One region of the Streptomyces sp. NPDC091209 genome, then DNA from elsewhere that is predicted to be linked to it. Evidence: riboswitches for the same ligand, from Rfam matches in the RefSeq annotation. Region 1 holds a riboswitch; each other region holds the start of a gene.
The links. A riboswitch is a leader RNA that binds a small molecule or an ion and turns the genes downstream of it on or off. The one in region 1 is predicted to bind thiamine pyrophosphate.

Region 1 (3,268 bases):
GGTCGCGGACTGGACCGGAGTGAGGTACCAGGAAGCGAGTCCGCCCGGCGGGCCGATCACCAGCTGGGCGGCGTAGTTGGCGCCGCCCGACTTGTCGGCGACCGTCAAGTACCGGTCCGTTCCAGGGGCCTTGAGCGTGTACTGGTCCGCACCGCTCGGCGTCACCTCCCACGCGGCGTCGGCGCTCGTACAGGCGACGGTACGCGCCTGGTCGCCCGAGCGGCCCAGACAACTGCCCGCGGTGTCGGCGCTTTCGAGGACGAAGGAGGAGCCGATCGGCCGCAAGGTCCACTGCTGGTGATCCTCGTTGCCCTTGGGGTTGTGCTGGACGACCGCGCCCCCGCTGTCGGCGGCGTTCAGTCCTGTGGTGGCGCTCTGGACGTAGTAGGCGCCCGCGACGGGGACTTCGGCGGCGTCGGCGGGCGCGGGGACGGCGAGAACGGTGCTCAGTACGGCGGTGGCGGCGAGCAGGGAGCGTCGGCTCGGTCTCATGGCACGTGATCCCTTCCTGTGGGGAGCATGAGCATGCCATGTTACTGTCGGCGTCAGCGGTTCGGACCGCGTCAACCGTCGTGCCCCGACCCGAGCGCTCGGCGGCGCCCCCGTTTCGGGCCGCCGCCGTTCACCGCTCCGAGCGAGGTCAGACAGTGCCGTAGGGAGTACCGGGGTGCTCGATCCGCGTGGCGAACGCGGTGATGTCGGCGACCACCCGTTCGGGCTGTTCCCAGTGGAGGACGTGGCCGGTGCCCTCGTAGGCGAGGAAGTCCGAGCCGTGAACGGCGTCCAGGATGGTCTGCTGGTCCTCGCGGGGCAGGAGCTCGTCCTGTTCGCCCCAGATGACGAGGGTGGGCACCAGGATGCCCGCGAGGGTCGCGCCGAGATCGGCGTCGAGGAGACCGCGCGCGGTCTCCTTCCAGACGTACGCGGGGAGTTTGAGGTTCTCCTCCACCATCGTCTCGATGAACCCCCGGGCGATCGGGCGGGCCGCCGCGCCGGCCAGGAAGTCCTCGACGAACGCGCGGGGCACGGGATCGGAGAGGCCTTCCAGGGCCTTGGCCGTCCCGGCCACCGCCTGGTTGTCCGCGAGGGTGCCGGGAACGCCGAGCAGAACCAGGCCCGCGATGCGGTCGGGGTAGCTGCCGGCGACGATCCGGGCCGGTACGCCGCCGCTGGACGCTCCGACCAGGATGGCGCGGGAGATGTCGACCGCGTCCAGGAAGGCGACCAGGTCGGAGGCGAAGTCGTCGGGAGTGTAGCCCTCGGCGGGCCGGTCGGCATCGCCGTGCCCGCGCTGCGTGGGCGCGTAGCCGTGCAGGGACGCCGGAAGGCGCCTCAGGAGGGGTTCGAAGGACCACCAGGAGTCGGCCAGACCGTGCACGAAGACGACCGGTGTACCACTGGGGTAGCCGGCTTCGGCGTACGGGAGGGTGGGCCCATACCGCAGTTGCGCTGACTTCAGGGAGATCACGGTCACGGCACTCTGCCTCCTTCCGCCCGGCCACCCGGGTCCGGGAACCCGGGAGCGGAGAGCGAGCGGCGATCACTTCCGACACTACCGAGGGGCGGCGCGCGCCGCGCTGCGAAGGGCCCGGTCGAGCCGCTCGGATGAAGCGGAGCGCAGGGGCGGGCGCTGGTCCGGGTGGGTGACTCCAGGAGGACGGGTGGAGGATCGCCGTCCCGGGCAGACCAGCCCGCCGCCGTCCCGGGCTGACGCGATCCCCCGGTCCCGCGCGTCACGGTCCCGCCTCGTCCCGTACGGACCGAGGGCGGGAACCTCCGCCGTGCACAACGGCCGTCGCACGCAGGACCCGCGGTGCACAACGCCCCTCGCACGCAGGACCCGCCCTGCGCAAGGGCTGTCCTGCGCGGGAGCCGTCGTACCCACCACCTGGGGGATGGGGTTAATGTGTCCGTCGTACCGGACACGGGGTGCCCCGTCCGAGGGCTGAGATCACACCCGTCGAACCTGAACCAGTTCGTACTGGCGGAGGGATGTCTTCCATGCCATTGGCGCATGTTTCCGGCGGGGTGCCCGCCGACGACCGGCCCGCCGTCTTCGACGGCCGGATGCCCTCCGCACCCGGCGACCTGCGGGTGGAGGGACACGGCATCGAGCCGGTCCCCGAGAACAACCGGTACGGCGGCGCCGGGCGCCTGTTCACCGTGTGGTTCGCGCCGAACCTGACGATGACGGGCGTGTTCACCGGCACCATCGGCATCACGCTGGGCCTGGACTTCGGTACCGCCCTCGCGGCGGTCGTCCTCGGGACCGTGCTCGGCGCGCTGCCCACCGCTTACCTCAGCACCTGGGGCGGCCTCACCGGCACCGGCCAACTCCCGCTCGCACGGCTCGCGTTCGGCCGGGCGGTGGTGCTGCCCGGGACGCTCCAGTGGCTGTCCTCGGTCGCCTGGGACGCGCTGATCGGGCTGTTCGGCGGGGACGCGCTGGCGCGGCTGTGCGGCTGGCCGTTCTGGCTCGGCGTGCTCGTCATGATGCTCGCCCAGGGGGCGCTCGGCGTCCTCGGCTACGAAGCCATCCACCGCCTGCAGATCGTCATGACGTTCGTGCTCGCCGTCGCCTTCGCGGTGATCGCCTGGCGCATGCTCGACGGCGTCCATCCCGCCGCGAGCGGGGCCGCGACCGGTGCCGACCGCGCGGGCGCGTTCGTGCTCACCAGCACCATCGCGCTCAGTCTGTCGCTGTCCTGGGCACCGTACGCCGGTGACTTCAGCCGCTATCTGCCGCGCACCACGTCCCGTCCGCGGATGTTCTGGTGCACCCTGCTCGGCCTCGTCGTGTCCTTCGTCGCCGTGCAGGTCCTCGGACTGTGGGGCGCGTCCGTCCTGACCGACCAGACGGCCGCGGGCGTGGACGCGTTGCTGGGCGGCGGGACGGCGGGCGCGTTCGGGCTGCTGGCCGTGGCACTGGCGGCGGTGTGCAGCAACGCGATGAACGACTACAGCGGTTCGCTGGCGCTGCAGACCCTGGGCCTGCGGATCCCGCGCCCGGTGGCCGCCGCCCTGGCCGCCGCGCTCGGCTTCCCGCTGGTGCTGTGGATGCACGCCGCCGACACCACGGCCCGCTTCCAGAACGTGCTGCTGTTCGTGGGCTATTGGATCCCCGGGTTCGTCGCGATCGTCGTCGTCGACTGGATCGCCCGCGGGCGGGAACGCGGCGGCGCCCCGGTCGACGTCGCCGTCGAGATCTCCCGGCCACGCCCGGGATGGCCTTCGCTGGTGGCCTTCGTCGCGGCGTTCGGCGCGGCCG
Region 2 (3,268 bases), on a different contig from region 1:
CATGATCGCCGCGCAGCCGACGTCCTCCAGCTTGCGCGCCAGCACCGGGTCGTCGTTCGTGTACGGCAGCACGGTGAAACCGTCGTCGACCAGCGTCTCCGCCGCGTCGAGCAGTTCGATCGGATCGGGCAGCAGAGTGCGCTCGTCGGCGATGACCTCCAGCTTGACCAGGTCCGTGCCCAGCGCCTCACGCGCCAGCCGGGCGGTCAGCACGGCCTCACCGGCGGTGTAGCAGCCGGCCGTGTTCGGCAGGACGCGGATGCCGAGCCGGTCGAGCACCGACAGGACCGAACCGTGCACGGACGCGTCCACGCGCCGCATCGCGACCGTCGTCAGCTCCGTACCGGACGCCACCAGGGAGCGCTCCAGCACGTCGAGGCTGGGCGCGCCGCCCGTCCCCATGATCAGCCGGGACCCGTAGGTCGTACCACCGAGGACGAAGGGATCGTCGGCCATGGGTCAGCCTCCTTGGACGGCGGTGAGGACTTCCACGCGGTCGCCCTCGGTGAGGGAGGTGGACGACCACTGCGCGCGCGGGACGACGGTTTCGTTCAGGGCGGCGGCCACCCCGGCCGGTGCCGGGGTGAGGGTCGCGACGAGCGCGTCGAGCGCGGTCCCCGCGGCGATCAGCCGCCGCTCCCCGTTGACGACGATGTTCATACGGGCAGCTCCGTGAGGGCGGTGGCGCCGAAGCGCAGGGGGGTGAAGGGGAGGGCCTCGGCGGGGAGTGCGCCGGTGGTCAGGGCGTGGGCCATCGCGTCGCCGGTCACGGGCGTCAGGAGCACCCCGTTGCGGAAGTGACCGGTGGCCAGCAGCAGCCCGTCCAGTGCGGTCGGGCCGAGCAGCGGCGCGTTGTCGGGCGAGCCGGGGCGCAGCCCCGCGCGGGTCTCGGTGAGCGGCAGCTCGGTGATCCCGGGGACCAACTCGTGTGCGTCGCGCAGCAGTTCGTACACACCGCCCGCCGTCACGGTGGTGTCCCAGCCCAGTTCCTCGCTGGTCGCGCCCACCACGAGCTCGCCGTTCTCGCGCGGCACCAGATAGACGTGGCTGCCACGCACCACGGCCCGCACGGTGCGGTTGAGGAAGGGCGCGTACCGCCGCGGCACGGTCAGCCGCAGTACCTGCCCCTTCACCGGGCGCACCGGCGGCACGACGTCATCGGGGACGCCCCTCAACCGCCCGCTGAGGCTGCCCCCGGCGAGCACCACCTGGCCCGCGAGGAGTTCGGTGCCGTCCGTGGTGACCACTCCGGCGGCCCGGTCCCGTACGACCGTCAGACACTCCGCCCACGTCCGGTGCAGCACCACTCCGGCCCGCTCGCACGCCGTGACCAGGGCTCCCGCCAGGCGCCGCGGGTCGATCTGGTGGTCGCCGTCGACCCGCAGACCCCCGCGCACGCCCGGCGCGAGCATCGGCTCCAGACGGCGGCACTCACGGCCGCTCAGCCACTCCGACTCCAGCCCCGAGCGGACCTGAAGGGCGTGCAGTTCCCGCAGATGGGCGCGGTCGTCGGCGTCCAGCGCGACGGCCAGCGTGCCGCACCGGCGATAGCCGAGGTCCTGGCCGGTCGCCTCGGTCAACTCGGTGGCGAAGTCCGGATAGCGGCGCGCGGAGGCGAGGTTGAGACCCAGCAGGGTCTCCTCGCCGAAGTGGAGTTCGGTGACCGCGGCGAGCATCCCGGCCGCGACCTGGGCGGCCCCGCCGCCCGGCTCCGGGTCCACGAGCGCGGTGGTGAACCCGCGTTGCGCGGCCCGCCAGGCCGTCACCAGACCGATGATTCCGCCCCCGATGACGAGGACGTCCGACGAACGTGCAGACGGCATGGGCGTCCAGCCCCTCCCTTCGCCGGCATGACCCGGATCAGGTTCGTACGGTCGGAGGCCGCCCCAGCCTCCCTCTCAGCCCGGTGCGTCCGGGCTCCCGCGAGTGCTTTACGTTGGCCACCCTAGCCCGCCCCCGACCGTCTCAGTAAGGGAGCATCCGACCATGGCGCGACCCCTCGACGGCCTTGTCCTCGTCCCCGTCGCCGACCAGGCGCCGGGCCAGGTGGGCACCCGCACCCGGTTCGCCTACCACGAGCGCGACGGCACGGTCTGGGCCGACTACACGGGCGGCGACATCGTCCGCGGACACCTCGTGGGCACCCGTGAGGGCGACCGCCTCGACTTCCGCTACGTGCAGCTCATGCACGACGGGACCACCGCCTCGGGCCACTGCGTGTCCCTCGTCGTGGAACTGCCCGACGGCCGCGTGCGACTGGAGGAGACCTGGACCTGGGAGTCACGGGAGGGCACGGGGACGAGCGTGGTGGAAGAGCCGCGCGCGACCGATTGTCGTCCCGCTTCTCATGATGGCCACAACGAGACGTACAACACTCAGGTGACCCTTCAGGTCGAGTACCACGGACGCTTCAGCGAGGCCGGAATCGCAGACTCGGGCAACACCGTGATCGACTGCTGAAGTCCGTTCACCCGTAACGGTCTGCCGGATCGATTCGGTAGGCCGTTTTCGGCTTCGGTCGCACAGATGAAGGTGAGACAGCAGCATGCACGTTCATTTTGAAGCATTAGACCCAGAGAAAATGATCAGGTTCTGGGGCGGCATCCCGGGTTGGGGTGGGTGCAGCGTCGGCGAAGCGGAATCTCCGGCTGTGCTACCGGTCGTCACCGTCCTTGTCGGAACGATCGCCGAACAGGTTGAGACGCTGATCGCCAAGGGCGCCTCTCTCGTGAAACCTCACGATTCCATGCAAGCCCTGATGACGGATCCGGAAGGCAACAGGTTCATGGTGGTGCTCGACCCCGATCACGAAGCATGAATGCCCAAAAGGAGCGGCGTACAGCCGCACGACCCTTGGCAGCTCGCTACGCTCGCGCGGCAACGCCCTGGACTCCGACGGCCGTTGCACCCCTGCGGAAACAACCTCCTTACCGGGCCCTGATCTCTACCGGGGTCCCGAGCGGCTTCGGTCGCTGGCGGGGCCGCTGACGTTAGCGGCCCCTCGGGGGCCGAGACCGGGCCGTCTGTGGGCCGTCCGAGGGTGGCCGACCACGACAGGCAACGACAGACGACGAGCGCTTCATCCCCGGTTACCGGGGCGCCGAGTACCCCATTTGCAGGTAAGCGATGCCTGTCACGTGTCTATGGTGATCAGGTGAGCGAGCAGACGCAGGCACAGTCGCAGGGGCCCACGGTACGGAGGGTCGTCGTGGTGGGCGCGGGCATCGCCGGAGTGCAGACCGCGGTCGCCCTGCGCGAGCAGGGCTTC
Region 3 (3,268 bases), on a different contig from region 1:
GGCGCGACGTCCGTCGTCAGCGGGCCGAGCGTATAGAACGGAGCTTCATCACAGATCTCCTGCTGAAGGTCGATGTTCTCCTTGATCTTGTGCATCGGGACATGTCCCGGGCCTTCGATCATCGTCTGCACATCAAAACGCTTCGCGATCGTGTTGAGTTCCCCGAGCGTCGTCAACTCCGCGAACTGGGCGGCGTCGTTGGCGTCCGCGATGGAGCCGGGACGCAGACCGTCACCGAGCGAGTAGGTGACGTCGTACGCGGCGAGGATCTCGCAGAGCTCCTCGAAGTTCTCGTACAGGAACGACTCCTTGTGGTGCGCGAGGCACCAGGCCGCCATGATCGAGCCGCCGCGCGAGACGATGCCGGTCTTGCGGTTCGCGGTGAGCGGCACGTACGCCAGGCGCACGCCCGCGTGGACCGTCATGTAGTCCACGCCCTGCTCGGCCTGCTCGATGACCGTGTCCTTGTAGATCTCCCAGGTCAGCTCCTCGGCACGGCCGTCGACCTTCTCCAGCGCCTGATAGAGCGGCACCGTGCCGATGGGGACGGGGGAGTTGCGCAGCACCCATTCACGTGTGGTGTGAATGTTGCGGCCGGTCGACAGGTCCATGACCGTGTCGGCGCCCCAGCGGGTCGCCCAGGTCATCTTCTCGACCTCTTCCTCGATGGAGGAAGTGACCGCGGAATTGCCGATGTTGGCGTTGACCTTCACCAGGAACCGCTTGCCGATGATCATCGGTTCGGTCTCCGGGTGGTTGACGTTCACCGGCAGCACCGCCCGGCCGGCGGCGATCTCCTCCCGTACGACCTCGGGGTCGACGTTCTCGCGGACCGCCACGAACTCCATCTCGGGCGTGATCTCGCCGCGTCGCGCGTACGCGAGCTGGGTGACCGCCTGCCCGGCGCGCCCCCTGCGCGGCTGGCGCGGCCGTCCGGGGAACACCGCGTCGAGGTTGCGCAGCCCCCCGCGCGGGGCGGTGTGTTTGATCCCGTCGTCCTCGGGGCGCACGGGCCGGCCCGTGTACTCCTCGGTGTCTCCGCGGGCGATGATCCAGTTCTCGCGCAGCGGTGCCAGCCCCCTGCGCACCTCGGTGTCGATGGTCGGATCGGTGTACGGGCCGGAGGTGTCGTACAGCGTCACGGACTGGCCGTTGGTGAGGTGCACCTGGCGAACCGGCACCCGCAGATCGGGACGCGTACCCCCGACGTACGCCTTGTGCCAGCCGATGGATTTCCCGGCCTCGCTGTTCAGGGACGGGGAGGAAGCCCCCTCCGTCTGGCTGGAGGCAGGCGTGCGTACGTCCTTGTCGGTCATGAGACCTACTCCCTACGCCGGCATTACCCGGTAACAGGTTCAGCGGTCGACGCAGCGGCTTCCGTTCGTCGATGTTTCATGTGAAACATCGCGAAGACGGAGGTCAGCGCCCTCTCAGCCCGGTGCTCCGAGCTCCCGCGTGTGCAAAGGTGCCTCCACGCTAGCGTCATATTTGGCGCGCTGAACAGAGGGCCCTTGCCGTTCTTGCGATGATCTGGCGGTGACAACGACGCAGCAGCATCCGTTCCCGCCGTCTGAGCCGCCGCGCCGTCCGGGCTCCGACGACGCGCACAGGCACAACTCCGGCAACGGACACGGGCATGGACATGGGCCGGGTGGTGGTCCGGGTCACGGGGCCGGCGGCGAGCACCACGGTCCCGACGGCGGACACGGAGCGAGTCCCGACGGCGGACACGGCGAGGGTTCCAGCGCCGGGCACGGGCACTCGCACAGCCACGGTCCCGCCGCGCCGGTCTCCAAGCACCTGCGCAAGGTCATCGCCGCGGTACTGATCCCCTTCGCCGCCGCGGTCGCGGTGGGTCTCGTGGTGCTGTGGCCCGGCGGCGCGCCTTCCCACCAACGCACCGGTGTCGGCTTCGACCGGCAGACGCAGCAGGCGACGGTCACCAGGATCGACCAGGTGGACTGCAAGTCCGTGAACGCCTCCGCGGAGACCCCGACGGGCGACACCTCCACCGCCGAGGGCTCCTCCGCCCAGCAGCAGGCCGCGGGTGAATGCAAGAAGGCGACCGTCCGGATCGACACCGGCAAGGACACGGGCCGTACGTTCGTCGAGATCGTTCAGCCGGATCAGTCACGGCAGTTGCACCAGAGCGAGAAGGTCGTCGTCGCGTACGAGCCCTCCGCCCCCAAGGACCTCCAGTACTCGGTCACGGACGCGAACCGGAAGCTGCCCCTGACACTGCTCGCCGTGATCTTCGCCGTGGTCGTCGTGGTGATCGGCCGGATGCGCGGTGTCATGGCGCTGGTCGCCCTGGCCATCAGCTTCATGATCCTGAACTTCTTCATCCTGCCCGCGATCCTGCAGGGTTCGAACCCGCTGCTGGTGGCCGTCGTCGGATCCAGCGCGATCATGCTGATCGCGCTCTACATGTGTCACGGTCTGTCGGCCAGGACATCCGTGGCGGTGGTCGGCACCCTGCTCTCACTGGTGCTGATCGGCCTCCTGGGCTCGGTCTTCATCGACTGGGCCGTGCTGACCGGCAACACCGACGACAGCACCGGCCTGATCCACGGCCTGTACCCGTCCATCGACATGAGCGGTCTACTGCTTGCCGGAGTCATCATCGGTTCGCTGGGTGTCCTCGACGACGTGACGGTGACGCAGACGTCCGCGGTCTGGGAACTCCACGAGGCGAACCCCACGATGGGCTGGCGCGGCCTGTACCGCGCGGGCATCCGTATCGGCCGCGACCACATCGCGTCGGTCGTCAACACGCTCGTCCTGGCCTACGCGGGCGCCGCGCTGCCGCTGCTGCTGCTCTTCTCGATCGCGCAGAGCAGCGTGGGCACCGTCGCCAACAGCGAACTGGTCGCCGAGGAGATCGTGCGCACCCTGGTCGGATCGATCGGTCTGGTCGCCGCGGTGCCGGTGACGACCGTACTGGCCGCACTCGTGGTCGCCGCGGACCGTGAAGGGACGGCGCCCGTCCCCGCGGAGCCGGCGGCTGCCAGGACGTCGGCACGGAGCGGGAAGGGACGTCGCCGCAAGCACTGAACGGCCCGCCGGAAACGCTGAAACCATCCTGCACGGGCGCCCCTTGTGAGGAAGCGTTCCTCCGCTCCGGGCTGCCGGGGCTTCAGCCCGCGCTCTGCTCCTCCGCGAGGATGCGGTCGAGCGCCTCGTCCAGAGACGTGTCGAAACCCGCGAGAGAGCGCTCCTGCCCGAGCGGCACCAACTTGTCCGTCCGGTCGAGAAACGCGACGAGCGG

Region 2: linked by a shared signal. The riboswitch ahead of thiO (glycine oxidase ThiO) and the one ahead of ACIQRL_RS40265 (purine-cytosine permease family protein) in region 1 are both predicted to bind thiamine pyrophosphate.
Region 3: linked by a shared signal. The riboswitch ahead of thiC (phosphomethylpyrimidine synthase ThiC) and the one ahead of ACIQRL_RS40265 (purine-cytosine permease family protein) in region 1 are both predicted to bind thiamine pyrophosphate.

Annotation. Positions count from the first base shown of each region.
Region 1 covers NZ_JBIVVR010000024.1:81,400-84,667, forward strand. Annotated here, with positions in the region: gene ACIQRL_RS40255 (phospholipase) at 1-492, opposite strand, end outside; gene ACIQRL_RS40260 (alpha/beta fold hydrolase) at 641-1,474, opposite strand; TPP riboswitch at 1,916-2,010, shown strand; gene ACIQRL_RS40265 (purine-cytosine permease family protein) at 2,002-3,268, shown strand, end outside.
Region 2 covers NZ_JBIVVR010000001.1:435,147-438,414, reverse strand. Annotated here, with positions in the region: gene ACIQRL_RS01955 (thiazole synthase) at 1-456, opposite strand, end outside; gene thiS (sulfur carrier protein ThiS) at 460-660, opposite strand; gene thiO (glycine oxidase ThiO) at 657-1,823, opposite strand; TPP riboswitch at 1,821-1,934, opposite strand; partial or broken gene ACIQRL_RS01940 (hypothetical protein) at 1,987-2,328, shown strand; gene ACIQRL_RS01935 (VOC family protein) at 2,546-2,818, shown strand; gene ACIQRL_RS01930 (NAD(P)/FAD-dependent oxidoreductase) at 3,155-3,268, shown strand, end outside.
Region 3 covers NZ_JBIVVR010000002.1:523,883-527,150, reverse strand. Annotated here, with positions in the region: gene thiC (phosphomethylpyrimidine synthase ThiC) at 1-1,316, opposite strand, end outside; TPP riboswitch at 1,309-1,465, opposite strand; gene ACIQRL_RS09340 (YibE/F family protein) at 1,537-3,054, shown strand; gene ACIQRL_RS09335 (SsgA family sporulation/cell division regulator) at 3,137-3,268, opposite strand, start outside.